DNA from 2 places in the Cedecea sp. NFIX57 genome. Region 2 is predicted to be linked to the other one. Evidence: predicted binding sites of a transcription regulator. Region 2 holds the regulator's gene; the other holds the start of a gene.

Region 1 (7,639 bases), on a different contig from region 2:
TAATCAAATCAGTACCGAGTTTTACCGGCGCGTTGGCTACCACCCTTATGAAGGTGTGGCGTTTGATCTCGATGAACGGGAGCGTATTCAACATTCGCTGGGTAACCACATTGCCCTGATCCTGCAAAGCCACGGCTTGTTATCGGTGGGCCGTACCGTCGCAGATGCGTTTTACATCATGTATTACCTTAACCGCGCCTGTGAAATCCAGATGGCCGCCTCACAGCTGGCACCTCTCAGCCCGATCCACACCATCGCCCCACACCTCAGTCAACATGCCTGCGAACAGTTAATGGGCGTCGAAGAGGAACGGCAACTGGTCTGGCAGGCGTGGCTGCGTCGTCTTGATCGCATTGATACCTCGTACAAAGGTTAACGTTATGCCTGATATAACAATTGTTGTGGATTGCAGCGATGCGGATTTCGCCCATGAGATTTGTGTTGCTCTGCGGCAGTTTCCTGATGTAGATGCGGTATTGCCTGACAATCAGGCCGCCGCTGAAGCAAGCTATGCCTGTTGTTGGTATCCGCACCCGCAGCTGTTGACTCGCTCGCCAAAACTGAGGTTAATTCAGGCCGCTTCGGCTGGCGTTGACCACCTTCCCTCCCCGGTGTTCACCAGCGAGATCCCACTCTGCCGGGTAGTGGATGACAGTTTTCGTCACGGTATGTTCGAGTACGCGCTATGGGGCATATTATGGTTCCAGCGCTATTTCGATCGCGCTGTAGCTCATCAGCGCTTGCAGATATGGAAATGCCACCCGCAGCGTACCGCCGCCGATTACCACATCGGTATCATGGGGCTGGGGGAAATCGGGGGATACATTGCCAGTCAACTGGTGGCGCTGGGTTACCGGGTATCTGGCTGGTCGCGCAATGAAAAACAGCTAAGAGGCGTTGATGGCTATCACGGGCAGCATCAGCTTGAGCCTTTTCTGAACTCGCTTGATGTGTTGGTCAATGTTCTGCCGCTCACTGAACAAACGTGCGGTATCCTGGCGGAGCCGCTGTTCAATCAACTCCCGAGGGGAGCCGCGGTGATCAACTGTGGCAGAGGTGAACATATGGTCAGTGGCGACCTGCTATCCGCCCTCAACAGCGGTCATCTTTCTGGCGCCGTGCTCGATGTATTTCCGCAAGAACCGCTGCCGCAGGGCGACCTATTGTGGACGCACCCGCAGGTGGTGATCACCCCACATATGGCCTCCTCAGCCTCTGTCGATATTATCGCTAGCCAGTTACTTGAAAATATTCAGCGCCAGAACCAGGGATTACCGCTGCACAGAGCAGTCAATAAGCAGACGGGGTATTAGCTTCATCAACATCCTAAAGATCAGCAAACCCACGCCTGCGGCAGATCGGCATAGCGCGTGGTATAGCGCGGCGACAGCATTTCGCGCTTCATCGCCCACCGCTGCTGTATGCCCTGCCCGGCAAAATAGAGCGTGCCTTTGCCCTGCTTTTGATTCAGGAAGTCCAGCACGGTCATCAACTTTTCGCCGTTAGGGCGTGGAACATTGCTGTCGAACAAATCGAATTGCGCCACACCCTGACTAAAGAAATCGCCCAGCATGACGCCCGCTTTCTGGTAACGGTGCCCCGCCTGCCAGATAGCATCCAGGCTTTGCATCGCGGCCTGAATAATATCCCGGCTGTCCTGCGTGGGAATGAGCAGCGAAACGGACGAACAGTTACCGTAATAAGGTTCGTTCACGGCAAACGGGCTGCTCTTCACAAAAGCAGAGATCACCCGGCAATATTGATGCTCAGCCCGCAGCTTTTCCGCCGCCCGGCTGGCATAACTGCCGATCGCCTGGCGCATATCCTCATACTCGGTAATGCGTTCCCCGAACGAACGGCTGCAGATGATTTCCTGTTTGGCGGCAGAGAACTCATCCATTTCAAGGCATGACTCGCCGCGCAATTCGCGCACCGTTCTTTCCAGCACCACGCTGAAATGCCGTCGAATAAAACGGATATCCGCGTCGGCAAGCTGTAAAACCGTTTTGATACCCATGGCATCGAGCTTTTTCGACAGTCGCCGCCCCACGCCCCAGACTTCACCCACGGGCAGCTGTGCCATAAGCCAGCGCTGGTGCTTCGGGCGGGATAAATCAACCACACCACCGGTTCGCTCCTGCCACGTTTTTGCCGCAAGATTTGCCAGTTTAGCCAGCGTTTTTGTTGGTGCGATGCCCACGCCCACCGTCAGGCGGGTGCGCTGGCGAATGGTTGCACGGATCGTCTGGCCAAAGGCCTTCAGGTTGTAGCAATTACTCACGCCCGTTAAGTCACAAAATGCTTCGTCAATGGAGTAAATCTCGACCCTCGGCAGCAGCTCTTCAAGCACGCCCATCACCCGCTCGCTCATGTCGGCATACAGCTCGTAGTTGCTGCTAAACGTCAGCACGCCGTGCCGCCTGAGAGCCTCTTTCTGTTTAAAGAAAGGCTCCCCCATTTTGACAAAGGATCGGGCTTCCGCAGAGCGGGCGATGACGCAGCCATCGTTATTGGATAAGACCACCACCGGCTTTCCGGCTAAATCCGGGCGGAATGCCGTTTCGCAGGAGGCGTAGAAGCTGTTGACGTCCACCAGCGCAAACATGCTTAGCCCGCCGCTTTGATGATAAAAGTGACGATACCGAAAATATCGAGTTCGGCTTCATCGGTGACGGGAATCGGTGCCCAGGCGCTATTCATCGGCAGTAGCATCACCGTGGGGCGAAGCTGCAGGCGCTTCACGGTGAACGCCCCGTCAATCGCCGCAATGACTATATCGCCCTGTGACGCCGTTCTTGAGCTGTCCACAATCAGCAAGTCCCCTTCGCCAATTCCCCCTTCCACCATCGAATCCCCCGCCGCCTTTACGAAATAGGTCGCGCCGGGATTGCGCACCAGCAGTTTATTGAGATCGATACGTTGCTCAACATAGTCCTGAGCCGGTGACGGAAACCCGCACTGCACCAGGTCAGAAAAGAGAGGAAAGGAAGCGTCAGGGCAACAGGCCGCAGGTTTTAGAAGGTTCATGATACCGCCAATAAAAATACTGTTTATATATACAGTATCAGGTAAAAAAGACACTTCAAGTAAGAAAACACGTACTTTTGCTAAGCCCTTCGTTTTGCGAACGAAAAAATTCGAGCACGCTGGCAGAAACCACAAAAGCCTTCAGGTGTAATGAGCATGAGCATAATGATATGGTCAGTTGCAAGCCCGGTACCCAACAAAAGGACGCGTGATGACACAGCCAGTGATTCAGGATTTGCTTAGCCAGCTCGAAACCCCGGAAGATGCCGCGGCGCTAAGCTGGGTGGAAAAACAAAATAAACGCACCACGGACAGGTTCGCCACGGGAGAGCGTTTCCAGCAAATGCGGGGCGCGATCCTGCAGTCGCTGGACGATAAAACCAATATTCCCTGGGGGAGCCATTACCGCAACGCGGTGTATAACTTCTGGCAGGATGACGAACACCCTCGCGGTATATGGCGCCGGACTTCTGAAAGCTCTTACTTTACCGCGACACCAGAATGGGAAACGGTGCTGGATGTCGATCGTCTGAATGAAGAGGAAGGCGCAAACTGGAGCTATCATGGCGCCGATCTCCTCCACCCGGACTATTCCCGGGCGCTGATCTTTTTATCCAGCGGCGGCGATGCCTGTGAAATTCGTGAATTCGATCTGGTAAATAAAGCGTTTATCCCCGAGGGCTTCTTCCTGCCGGAAAGCAAAAGTTCGGTCAGTTGGCTGAATGAAAACACGCTGCTGCTGGCGCTCGATGCAGGAGAGGACACGCTCACGACGTCCGGCTATCCACGCAGTGTCTATCGCTGGACTCGGGGTACATCACCGCAAGATACACCGCCTATCTACGCCGGTGAAGCGACGGACATGGCCGTTTCAGCCTGGCATGATGACACCCCCGGTTTTGAGCGGGATCTGGTGCACTGCAGCAAAGACTTTTACCATGGCCAAACCTGGCTTTTGACCGACCAGAACACCCTGACGCTTATCGCTATTCCTGAAGATGCCTCCTGCGGATTTTTCAAAGACTGGCTGCTGGTTACGCTCACCTCCGACTGGCCAATCGCGGAGACTGTCTGGCCCGCCGGTGCTCTACTGGCGATTGATTTGGCTGATTTTCAGCGGGGCGAGCGCAATTTCATTGCACTCTTCACGCCCAACTCGCGCACGACGCTGCAAGGCTACAGTTCAACCCGCGACTACCTTCTGCTTAACCTGAGCCAGGACGCCGTTGAGAAGGTCGAATTTATAAAAATCGATAACGGCCAGCGGCACTGCATAAAAACGCTTGAGCTGCCTGATTTCACCAACGTTTCCGCCGGCGGTATCGACGATGAAAGTAACCGCTACCGGCTGGTCAGCCACGGATTTCTGCAGCCACACAGCCTCAGCTATGGCGATCTGGACAATGACACGCTCAGCCTCGTGAAACAGGATCCGACCTGCTTTGACGCCGGAGAGTTTAGCGTGACCCAGCACTTTGCCCTTTCGCTGGACGGAACCCGCGTCCCCTACTTCCAGGTGGCCGCCAAAGCGCTGGCGCTGTCCGGTGAGAATCCGACGCTGCTGTATGGTTACGGTGGATTTGAAGTTTCTTTAACACCTCATTACCTGGACTCAAAAGGCGTGACATGGCTGCAAAACGGCGGGGTTTACGTCGTCGCGAATATTCGGGGCGGCGGTGAATATGGCCCCGGCTGGCACCAGGCTGCGCTCAAACAGCATCGTCATCGCGCCTGGGAAGATTTTACCGCTGTGGCAAGCGACCTGGCGGCGCGGAAAGTCACCTGTGCCGCAAAACTTGCCGCGCAGGGCGGGAGCAACGGCGGCCTGCTGATTGGCAATATGCTCACCGATTACCCGGAGTTATTTGGCGCGCTGGTGTGTGAAGTCCCGCTGCTGGATATGCTGAACTATCACCGCTGGCTCGCGGGGGCATCCTGGATTGCCGAGTATGGCGACCCGGACATTGCCGAAGAGCGGGAGTGGCTGCGGCGTTATTCTCCTTTCGACAAAGTGTCCGCTGACGTAGATTATCCACCCACGCTGTTCACCACCGGCACCCAGGATGACAGGGTTAGTCCGGCTCATGCCCGCCGAATGGCGGCACGGATGCAGCAGCAAGGGCACGAGAACGTCTGGCTGTATGAGGAAACGGACGCCGGCCACGGCAGCGCGCCGGAAAATAGCCAGACCGCGGCCCATCAGGCCATGATAGAAGAGTTTCTCTGGCAGATGCTGACCGGGAAATAACTGCGGGCGGTGCGTCACAGGCGCACCGCCTCATCATTAGCGTACCTAATGCAACAGCATATTTTTTAATTTTTATTTATCGCTCAAACGCTATTTAATTCGTCCTCAATCAATGAAAAGGAGACCGATAAATGGCTGGCGAGAATAACCTGGCAATACTGCTGAGCAATGCTGCCCCGGAGCTTAACCCAGGGAAATATGTTTTTTGCACTTTACCCGCGCCTTCAGCGGAATTAAAAGATGCCGCGATTGTGACCGTCCGGGAGGTTGAAGGCGTCACGCTGGTTTTGCCGCAGGATCTGGCGGATAAACATGCCGTTAACTACGATTACGTCGCCAGCTGGATCACCCTGAAGATTCATTCATCCCTCGCCGCCGTGGGCCTTACCGCCGCATTTTCACGCGCGCTGGCGAAAAAAGGCATCAGCTGTAACGTGGTGGCTGGGTATTATCACGACCATATTTTCGTGGCGCATACAGATACCGAATCAGCCATGTCGGCCTTGTCATCTTTGGCATCCGAGGCATAAGCGGAGAAATAAGCAGGGGAAGCTTTTGCCTCCCCTGATAACAGCGCTATCAGCTGCGGATAAATTTCAGGATGTCCGCATTGATGGTATCGGCATGCGTGGTATGCATCCCGTGCGGATAGCCGGGGTAGATGTGCAGCGTGCTGTTGCTGAGCAGTTTATCCTGCAGAATAGCCGCATTTTTGTACGGTACAACCTGGTCGTCATCACCCTGCAGAACCAGCACCGGTACGGTGATGGCTTTCAGATCGTCGGTCTGGTCAGTTTCTGAAAACGCTTTGATCCCCTCATAGTGCGCTTTCGCGCTGCCGGCCATGCCCTGCCGCCACCAGTTCCGAATACTTCCTTCAGAAACCTCAGCGCCCTGGCGGTTAAAGCCATAGAACGGGCCAGAGGCAACATCAAGGTAAAACTGCGCGCGGTTTGCCGCCAGCGCCTTACGGAAGCCGTCAAACACCTCAAGCGGCGTCCCGCCCGGATTACTCGCCGTTTTCACCATTAATGGTGGAACGGCACTGACTAAAACAGCTTTCGCAACGCGCCCCTGAGGCTGGCCGTATTGGGCGACATAGCGGGCTACCTGTCCGCCGCCGGTTGAGTGGCCAACGTGCACGGCATTTTTCAGATCCAGATGTTCCACCACCGCCGAGGCATCCGCCGCATAATGATCCATATCGTGCCCGTCGCTGACCTGGTCAGACCGGCCATGTCCGCGTCTGTCGAACGCGATAACCCGGAAGCCCTCGCCTAAGAAAAACAGCATCTGGTTATCCCAGTCATCGGCGCTGAGCGGCCAACCGTGATGAAAAACAATCGGTTGAGCCGTTTTCGGCCCCCAGTCTTTATAAAAGATATTGACGCCATCTTTCGTCTTTACGAATGTCATAAACCTCACTCCTTGCTGCTATGAATTACGTTTAACCTGATAAAGCATAGCCGATAGACGTGGTATGACCGTAAATCCTGCTGGCATTCGCCGCCGCAATCCGTACCATACACGCCAGCATGACACGCTGCGCGTGTTGGATTCAGAGCCCGAGACTTTCATGACCACTCAAAAAGAACAGTACAACCTGAACAAGTTACAGAAACGCCTGCGTCGCAACGTGGGTGAAGCGATTGCCGATTACAACATGATTGAAGACGGCGACCGCATTATGGTTTGCCTTTCCGGCGGCAAAGACAGCTACACCATGCTGGAAATTCTGCTTAACCTGCAGAAAAGCGCGCCAATCAGCTTTAGCCTCGTGGCGGTAAACCTCGACCAGAAACAACCGGGGTTCCCTGAGCATGTGCTGCCGGCCTATCTGGAAAGCATCGGCGTTGAATACAAGATTGTGGAAGAGAACACCTACGGCATCGTGAAAGAGAAGATCCCGGAAGGCAAAACCACCTGCTCTCTGTGTTCCCGCCTGCGCCGCGGCATTCTTTACCGCACCGCCACTGAGCTGGGCTGTACCAAAATCGCGCTGGGCCACCACCGCGACGATATTCTGCAAACGCTGTTCCTGAATATGTTCTACGGCGGCAAGATGAAGGGCATGCCACCAAAGCTGATGAGCGACGACGGCAAACATATTGTTATCCGCCCGCTGGCCTACTGCCGCGAGAAAGACATTGAGCGTTTTGCCATCGCCCGCGAATATCCAATTATTCCGTGCAACCTGTGTGGCTCGCAGCCAAACCTGCAGCGTCAGGTAATTGCCGACATGCTGCGCGACTGGGATAAACGCTACCCGGGCCGCATTGAGACGATGTTTAGCGCGATGCAGAACGTGGTGCCATCGCATCTCTGTGATACCGAGCTGTTTGACTTCGCGGGTATTACCCACGG
Region 2 (7,639 bases):
CACGTAAAGCGTACCGCGCAGCGCCCTTTGCCTAGCGGTGCAGTTTCTGAGAAAGAAGCGAAGATCCTGTTTGCGGTGCTGGTGGGCCTGGCTTTCCTGCTGGTGCTGACGCTTAACACCATGACGATCCTGCTGTCCGTGGCCGGGCTGGCGCTGGCGTGGGTGTATCCGTTTATGAAGCGCTACACCCATCTGCCTCAGGTGGTGCTGGGTGCCGCTTTTGGCTGGTCTATTCCGATGGCCTTTGCCGCCGCCAGCGAATCGGTGCCGTTAAGCTGCTGGCTGATGTTCCTCGCCAATATTTGCTGGACCGTGGCGTACGACACGCAGTATGCGATGGTCGACCGCGACGACGACCTGAAGATCGGCATTAAGTCGACGGCGATTCTCTTTGGCCGCAACGATAAGCTGATTATCGGCCTGCTGCAAATCGCCACTATGTTGTTGATGGGCGTTGTGGGCTGGCTCAATGGGCTGGGTGGTACGTTCTACTGGTCAATTTTGCTGGCGGGCGGGCTGTTTGTGCATCAGCAGAAGCTGATCGCTAAACGCGAGCGTGAAGGCTGCTTTAAAGCGTTTATGAACAATAACTATGTCGGGCTGGTGCTGTTCCTGGGCCTGGCGTTGAGCTACCTGCATTTCTGAGTCAGTCTTCAGGCAATAAAAAAGGCGGGTTAATCACCCGCCTTTTTCGTTTCCGCTGAATTAAGAAACCGCGTCCTGGGACGCTGAGCTCTCAATCGTCAGGCGCACATCCGAGGTCACTAGATCGGCCAGCATCTGGTAAACCTTAATGGTTTCGCTTGCGTCGGCATCACCGGTATCGCTGATATAGCCTTCATCACGTAGGGTAAGCACCAGCGAGGTAAAGACCGCTTTATCAAAGAACTCCGGCGCATTAATGCCGTGCAGAACGGACAGGCGCTGTGCCACCGTGCGGCTTTCGCGCTCCAGCGTCCCACGGTTGATCGACGGGTTGGCGCTCAACTGCCAGAAAGTGATGGCATAACGCTGTACTGTCTCGCGCACACCCGCCGCCAGAAGCTGCAGAATGCGTGAACGGTTAGGGTTGATCTGCACTTCGTCACCGACCAACATCACCAGATCCTGGCGCTCCATCTCGGCGATCAGCGCATCAATTTCTCTGCCCAGTTCGCTCTTTTCCCAACGCAGGAATAGCTCGGCTTTCAGCATCGGGTAAACGACTTCTATCTGACGCAGCAGCTCTGCGCGTGAGATGTGGCGATGCTGAGTGATGATAGACGCCATTAGCGACGGCAACACCAGCATGTGCATGATGTTGTTACGGTAATAGGTCATCAACACGGCCTGCTCGCGCGGCAGAATGATGATGTCACCGATGGTGTCTTTCTCCACCTCGAACTTGTTCATCTGCAGTGCGTGGTCGATCAGCGCATTGGCGGAAACTGTTGGTGCGGTGGCATCCGGGGAATACGGCACGTTACGCAGCAGGTTGAGGTAGCAGTCGAGCTGTTCGGTGAGCTGTTCACGGGTCAGCGAGCGCTGGCGTGAAGCAAGCAGCGCGGTACAGCACAGGTTCATGGCGTTAGCGGCCCCTGCGTTGTTGATGCGCACCATCAGATCGGCGGCGATATCGTTCACCGTTGGCGTCAGCCAGGCCGGGCGAATTGCTTCTATCGGATCGATAGAGTCTTTCCACTCCGGCACATGCTGGTTCAGGTAGGTCATCAGCGGCAGCGGTTCACCGAAGTTAACGTAACCCTGGCCGAGGTTGCGCAGCTTACTCAGACCGCGCACCATCTGCATGAAGCTCTCTTTTTCTTTGGTCGCACCGCGCAGCTCTTTCGCGTAGGTCCCCACTTCCATGACATGCTCGTAACCGATGTAGATCGGCACCAGAGTGATCGGGCGGGTGCCGCCGCGCAGCATGGCCTGAATCGTCATCGACAGCGTGCCGGTCTTAGGATCCAGCAAGCGGCCAGTACGGGAACGGCCACCCTCGACAAAATACTCAACGGAATAGCCGCGGCTGAACAGCTCGCCCAGGTATTCGCGGAACACCGTGGAGTAAAGCTTGTTGCCCTTGAAGGTACGGCGAATAAAGAACGCGCCCAGGCGGCGGAAAATCGGGCCGGCTGGCCAGAAGTTCAGGTTGATCCCGGCGGCGATGTGCGGCGGAACCAGCCCCTGGTGATAAAGCACGTAGGAAAGCAGCAGATAATCCATGTGGCTGCGGTGGCAGGGAACATAGACGATTTCGTGGCCGTCGTGGGCAAGCTGGCGCACGCGCTCGGCGTTATGCACGTTAATGCCCTGATAGAGGCGGTTCCAGGTTAAGCCTAAAACGCGGTCCGTCAGACGTACAGCTTCGTAGGAGAAGTTGGCGGCAATCTCTTCCATCAGGGCAACGGCGTTTTGCTGCGCTTTCTCATGGGAGATCTTCTTGCTGCGGGCTTCATCTTCTACCGCGCGGGCAATCGCTTTTGACGCCAGCAGCTTGTTAAAGAGATCCTGGCGAACCGGCAGGCGCGGGCCAACGGCGGCCAGACGCTGGCGGGCAAAGTGAGTGCGCGCCACGCGAGCCAGTTTTTGGGCGATAATCTTGTCCGTGCCGTGTTCGGTTGCCATACGGCGAAGCGAAACGGGCGGTGAGAAACGCACGAAGCTATCGCGACCCAGCCAGGAAACCGCAAAGAATTTCTGGACGCCGTTCAGCGTGCGTAAAGGCGGATTGATTTCCCCTTTTTCACGCCCTGGCGAGCGGCCGAACATCACGGAAACCGGCACCATCTGCACATCGAGATCGGGATTGCTGCGGTGCAGATCCAGATAATCGTGGAACAGTTTTACCGACTCTTCTTTTGGCGTGTAATAGGTGAAGACGCGCGGCCCGCCGTGGATAAACACGTAGCGCGGCAGCAGTACGCCGTCAATTTCCAGAGGTTCCAGCGGGTCGGGCAGATCGTGATCCAGACATTGGGCACGCAGCGTCAGTAAGTCTGCCTTAGAATTGTAGGGCAGGACGTACATGATGGGGCGTGAAGGGTCCAGACCGAGTTCGGTTTGTGGATCCGCCGGAATAGACTTGCTCTTTACCAGAACGCTTAATGGTAAATTCAGTAATTTGTAGTAAATTCTTGGCCAGCCTGACATAAATGATGTAAAGCCTCAGGTTAATAATGCAAATGCGCCGCAAGGATATCAGAAACTCTGGGGAATTTCTGTGGCGCTGCGATTTAGACTCAATGAGCATTGATGCTCAATCTTTAAAAAGGTTTCCTTGAATGGCGAATAATACCACCGGCATCACCCGCATTATTAAGGCTGCAGGCTACTCATGGAAGGGGCTCCGTGCGGCCTGGATCAACGAAGCTGCCTTTCGTCAGGAGGGCGTGGCTGCGGTTATCGCTATCGCCATCGCCTGCTGGCTGGATGTGGACCCCATCACGCGTATTTTACTGATTGGCTCGGTGGTTTTGGTGATGATTGTCGAAATCCTCAACAGCGCCATTGAAGCACTGGTTGACCGTGTTGGCACCGAGTACCACGAGCTTTCAGGGCGAGCCAAAGATATGGGTTCAGCCGCCGTATTGATAGCGATTATCCTTGCGGTTGCGACCTGGGCCACCTTGCTTTGGTCACATTTGCGATAGCTCTTCCAGAATAGTTTAAGTCGCTGGTTTTTTGCTTAATTTGTGGTTTCAAAATCGCCCGGGGCTGTATATACTCACAGCATGACTGTATAAACACCCAGGGGGCGGAATGAAAGCACTAACTACCAGGCAGCAAGAGGTGTTTGATCTCATTCGGGATCATATCAACCAGACCGGCATGCCACCTACGCGCGCCGAAATTGCACAACGTCTGGGGTTCCGTTCTCCAAACGCCGCGGAAGAGCATCTGAAAGCGCTGGCACGTAAAGGTGCCATTGAGATTGTTTCTGGCGCATCACGCGGCATTCGTCTGCTGGTTGAAGAAGAAAATGGCCTGCCGCTGGTGGGCCGTGTTGCAGCCGGTGAGCCGCTGCTGGCGCAGCAGCACATCGAAGGCCACTACCAGGTTGACCCTTCTCTGTTCAAACCGAATGCCGATTTCCTGCTGCGCGTCAGCGGCATGTCGATGAAAGATATCGGCATCATGGACGGTGATTTATTAGCGGTACACAAAACTCAGGACGTACGTAATGGCCAGGTCGTTGTCGCGCGTATCGACGATGAAGTGACCGTAAAACGCCTGAAAAAGCAGGGTAACACCGTGCACCTGCTGCCGGAAAACAGCGAATTCCAGCCTATTGTGGTCGATCTTCGCGAGCAGAGTTTTAGCATTGAAGGCCTGGCCGTCGGGGTTATCCGCAACGGTGAATGGCTGTAACGCCTCTTCCGGTGGTGCGGTAAATATGCCGTGCCACCTGCTTTAAATTCCCCTCTATTATCCTCTGGATCATTCCCATGCGATTCTTTTCGTCAACGGATGGTGCGCTGTGGCGGCTTGCGCTGCCGATGATTTTTTCCAACATTACCGTGCCGTTACTGGGCCTGGTCGATACCGCGGTCATTGGCCATCTTGATAGCCCAACCTATCTCGGCGGGGTCGCTATCGGTGCCACGGCGACCAGTTTCCTCTTTATGCTGCTGCTTTTTCTGCGCATGAGCACCACCGGGTTAACGGCACAGGCGTTTGGCGCGAACGATCCGCAGCGACTGGCGCGCGCGCTGGTTCAACCCCTGATGCTGGCGCTGATAGCCGGGCTGGCTATCGTGGTCCTGCGTTATCCACTGATCAACCTTGCGCTGCACGTTGTTGGCGGCAATGACGAGGTGCTGTATCAGGCAAGGCGCTTCCTGGAAATCCGCTGGCTGAGCGCCCCCGCATCGCTGGCTAACCTCGTGCTGTTAGGCTGGCTGCTGGGCGTTCAGTATGCGCGAGCGCCGGTCATTCTGTTGGTCGTCGGCAACCTGATTAATATCGTGCTCGATCTCTGGCTGGTGATGGGGCTGCACATGAACGTGCAGGGGGCGGCGCTGGCCACGGCGGTGTCCGAATATGCCACGTTTATCATCGGCCTAGTGATGGTGCGCAAAGTGATGAAGCTGCGGGGCATCAGTTGGGCTCGTCTTAAAACGGCCTGGCAGGGGGATTTGCGTAAGCTGCTGGCGCTTAATCGCGACATCATGCTGCGTTCGCTGCTGCTGCAAATCTGCTTTGCTTCTATCACCATTTTTGGTGCGCGTCTTGGCAGTGAAATTGTCGCCGTTAACGCCGTACTGATGACGCTGCTGACCTTCACCGCCTATGCGCTCGATGGCTTTGCTTACGCCGTGGAGGCCCATTCAGGGCAGGCTTACGGGGCGCGTAACCGTGGGCAGTTGCTCGAGGTTTGGGGGGCTGCGTGCAGGCAGGCGGGGCTGGTTGCGATAGCGTTTGCCGCTATTTATGCCTTTGCCGGGGAGCAAATTGTTGCCCTGCTTACCTCTCTGCCGGAGCTTCGTGTTCTGGCAAACCATTATCTTGCCTGGCAGGTTATTTTGCCGGTAGTGGGCGTTTGGTGCTACCTGCTGGATGGCATGTTTATCGGCGCGACACGGGGTGCCGAAATGCGAAACAGCATGGCGGTTGCGGCATTGGGTTTTGGCGTGACGATGCTTACGCTGCCTTTGTGGGGCAACCACGCCCTGTGGCTGTCGCTGGCGGTGTTTTTAGCCTTGCGCGGCCTGTCGCTTGGCGTCATCTGGCGACGCCACTGGCGCAATAACACCTGGTTCGCTGCATCGGGCAGCCATTGATCGCGCTGCCTGACGCTCGTTAACCCATCTTCTATCGTGCTGATTTCTCTTTTTTAAGGCGAGGAATTAGCATGTCATCGCTTTTAATGATGGTTAAAGATTCTGAGTTTTAAATTTAACTCAGAATCCTTGTCTACAATTACCTTTACATCCAGCAGACAGTGGGTGTGCTCCAGAAAGTCAGCATCCTGCAGCCCGGATGCACAAACCTAAACCGAACGATGAGGAGATGACGATGAATAAGGACGAAATCGGCGGTAACTGGAAGCAGTTCAAAGGTACGATCAAAGAGAAATGGGGTAAGCTGACCGATGACGATATGACCGTCATCGAAGGGAAGCGTGACCAGCTGGTGGGTAAAATCCAGGAACGCTACGGCTACGCCAAAGACCAGGCAGAGAAAGAAGTGAAGGACTGGGAGTCCGGGAGCAAATACCGCTGGTAACCTGGCGGCCCCTCAAATGTGCTACTCAGTAAGACCAATCCTGCCCGGGTACAAGGACGTACCACTCCCTCTTAACGCTTTTTCTTTGGCTGCACTGAATGATCGTGATTGCAGGCGTCGTGGTGGCTACAGGCTTCCACTTCCGAGCAATCCGCACACAATCCGTGAGCTTCAATCACGTTATGGCGCAGGGTAAATCCCATTTTGGATGCCAGTTTCTGCATAATATCTTCCACACCCTGAGCCGCTTGCTCTTTTACCGCTCCGCATCTGTCGCAGATAAACATGGCGGAAGAGTGGGTTGGATGATCGATAAAATTACACAGTACGTAACTGTTGTTGGATTCCACACGGTGAACAAAACCTTGCTCTAGCAGAAAATCCAGCGCGCGATAAACCGTTGGAGGCTTAGCCTGTGGCTCGCTAACGCGCAGGAGATCCAGCAGGTCGTAGGCGCTGATGGCGCCGGTTTGCTCGGCCATAAGGCGCAAAACCTCGAGACGCTGCGGCGTCAGGCGTACATTGCGTTGCAGGCAGAGCTTTTCAGCCTGAGCTAACACGTTTTGCGAAGTTGTGGTATCCATCAGCCTCTCCCGGTCATTGACGCAATACTTTACCATAATGCGGATAAAACGCCGAATCCTGGTACATACTGACCCTATCTACCCAGGAGGAAGTAATGCAAAAACCTGATTGTATTCGTCACTGGCGCGAGCTGGAAGGCGAGGACGACGCAACGTATCCGGACAGCACGGAGCTGTTCTCCATTGGTGCTCCTTTGGCCCGTAATTTCGGTTTAACCCGCCTTGGTATTCACCATGAGCGTATCCCCCCTGGCCGCAGAACCTCTTATCCCCACGCGGAAAGCAGCGAAGAAGAGTTTGCTTATGTGCTCGAGGGGCACCCGGAAGTGTGGATCAATGGTCATCTTTGGGCGCTTGAACCGGGCGACAGCGTGGGATTTCCTGCCGGAACCGGCATTTGCCATACCTTTATTAATAATACCGAACAGGATGTGCGGTTATTAGTCGTAGGCGAAGCCAATAAAGCCGAAAATAAAATTTATTACCCGCTAAATCAGTCTTACGCCATGCAGCGCAAGGATCGCTGGATAGATCATCCGCCTCAATTCTTTGGCCCGCATAACGGTCTGCCTTCACGAAAGCCGAAGGGTAAACTATAAATTAATTAGCAAGGAAACAATAAGACGTTAACCCTAAGGATATATCTGGGATCCTGATGGTTCAAATATCCATCGTTTTATCGCGCTATTCACAGCAATAGTCTGCCTCTGTTCAGTCATAACTGTCAGGGGCGAATTACTTCATCTGACAATCAGACAGGCGTGCTGTGAATGAATAAAATAAAATCTTCGGTGGCGACACTCGCCGCAACCTTCTTTATTGCCCATCAGGCCGGGGCGGCGGGG

Evidence for each region. Region 2 encodes LexA, which represses DNA repair genes until DNA is damaged. Its sites were predicted from a motif close to TNCTGTATGTACATACAGNA; they were not measured.
Region 1: a site for LexA is predicted at 3,045-3,064, ahead of umuD (translesion error-prone DNA polymerase V autoproteolytic subunit). Genes of this name have one in related genera too.

The regions. Positions count from the first base shown of each region.
Region 1 is NZ_FXAS01000007.1:7,649-15,287, reverse strand. It holds gene B9Y90_RS07405 (class II aldolase/adducin family protein) at 1-376, shown strand, start outside; gene B9Y90_RS07400 (2-hydroxyacid dehydrogenase) at 381-1,313, shown strand; gene umuC (translesion error-prone DNA polymerase V subunit UmuC) at 1,334-2,605, opposite strand; gene umuD (translesion error-prone DNA polymerase V autoproteolytic subunit) at 2,608-3,027, opposite strand; gene B9Y90_RS07385 (prolyl oligopeptidase family serine peptidase) at 3,239-5,275, shown strand; gene B9Y90_RS07380 (ACT domain-containing protein) at 5,407-5,805, shown strand; gene B9Y90_RS07375 (alpha/beta fold hydrolase) at 5,855-6,691, opposite strand; gene ttcA (tRNA 2-thiocytidine(32) synthetase TtcA) at 6,852-7,639, shown strand, end outside.
Region 2 is NZ_FXAS01000011.1:37,768-45,406, forward strand. It holds gene ubiA (4-hydroxybenzoate octaprenyltransferase) at 1-645, shown strand, start outside; gene plsB (glycerol-3-phosphate 1-O-acyltransferase PlsB) at 706-3,135, opposite strand; gene B9Y90_RS11295 (diacylglycerol kinase) at 3,267-3,635, shown strand; gene lexA (transcriptional repressor LexA) at 3,745-4,353, shown strand; gene dinF (MATE family efflux transporter DinF) at 4,431-5,765, shown strand; gene B9Y90_RS11310 (CsbD family protein) at 6,001-6,210, shown strand; gene zur (zinc uptake transcriptional repressor Zur) at 6,282-6,794, opposite strand; gene B9Y90_RS11320 (cupin domain-containing protein) at 6,890-7,393, shown strand; gene B9Y90_RS11325 (conjugal transfer protein TraF) at 7,565-7,639, shown strand, end outside.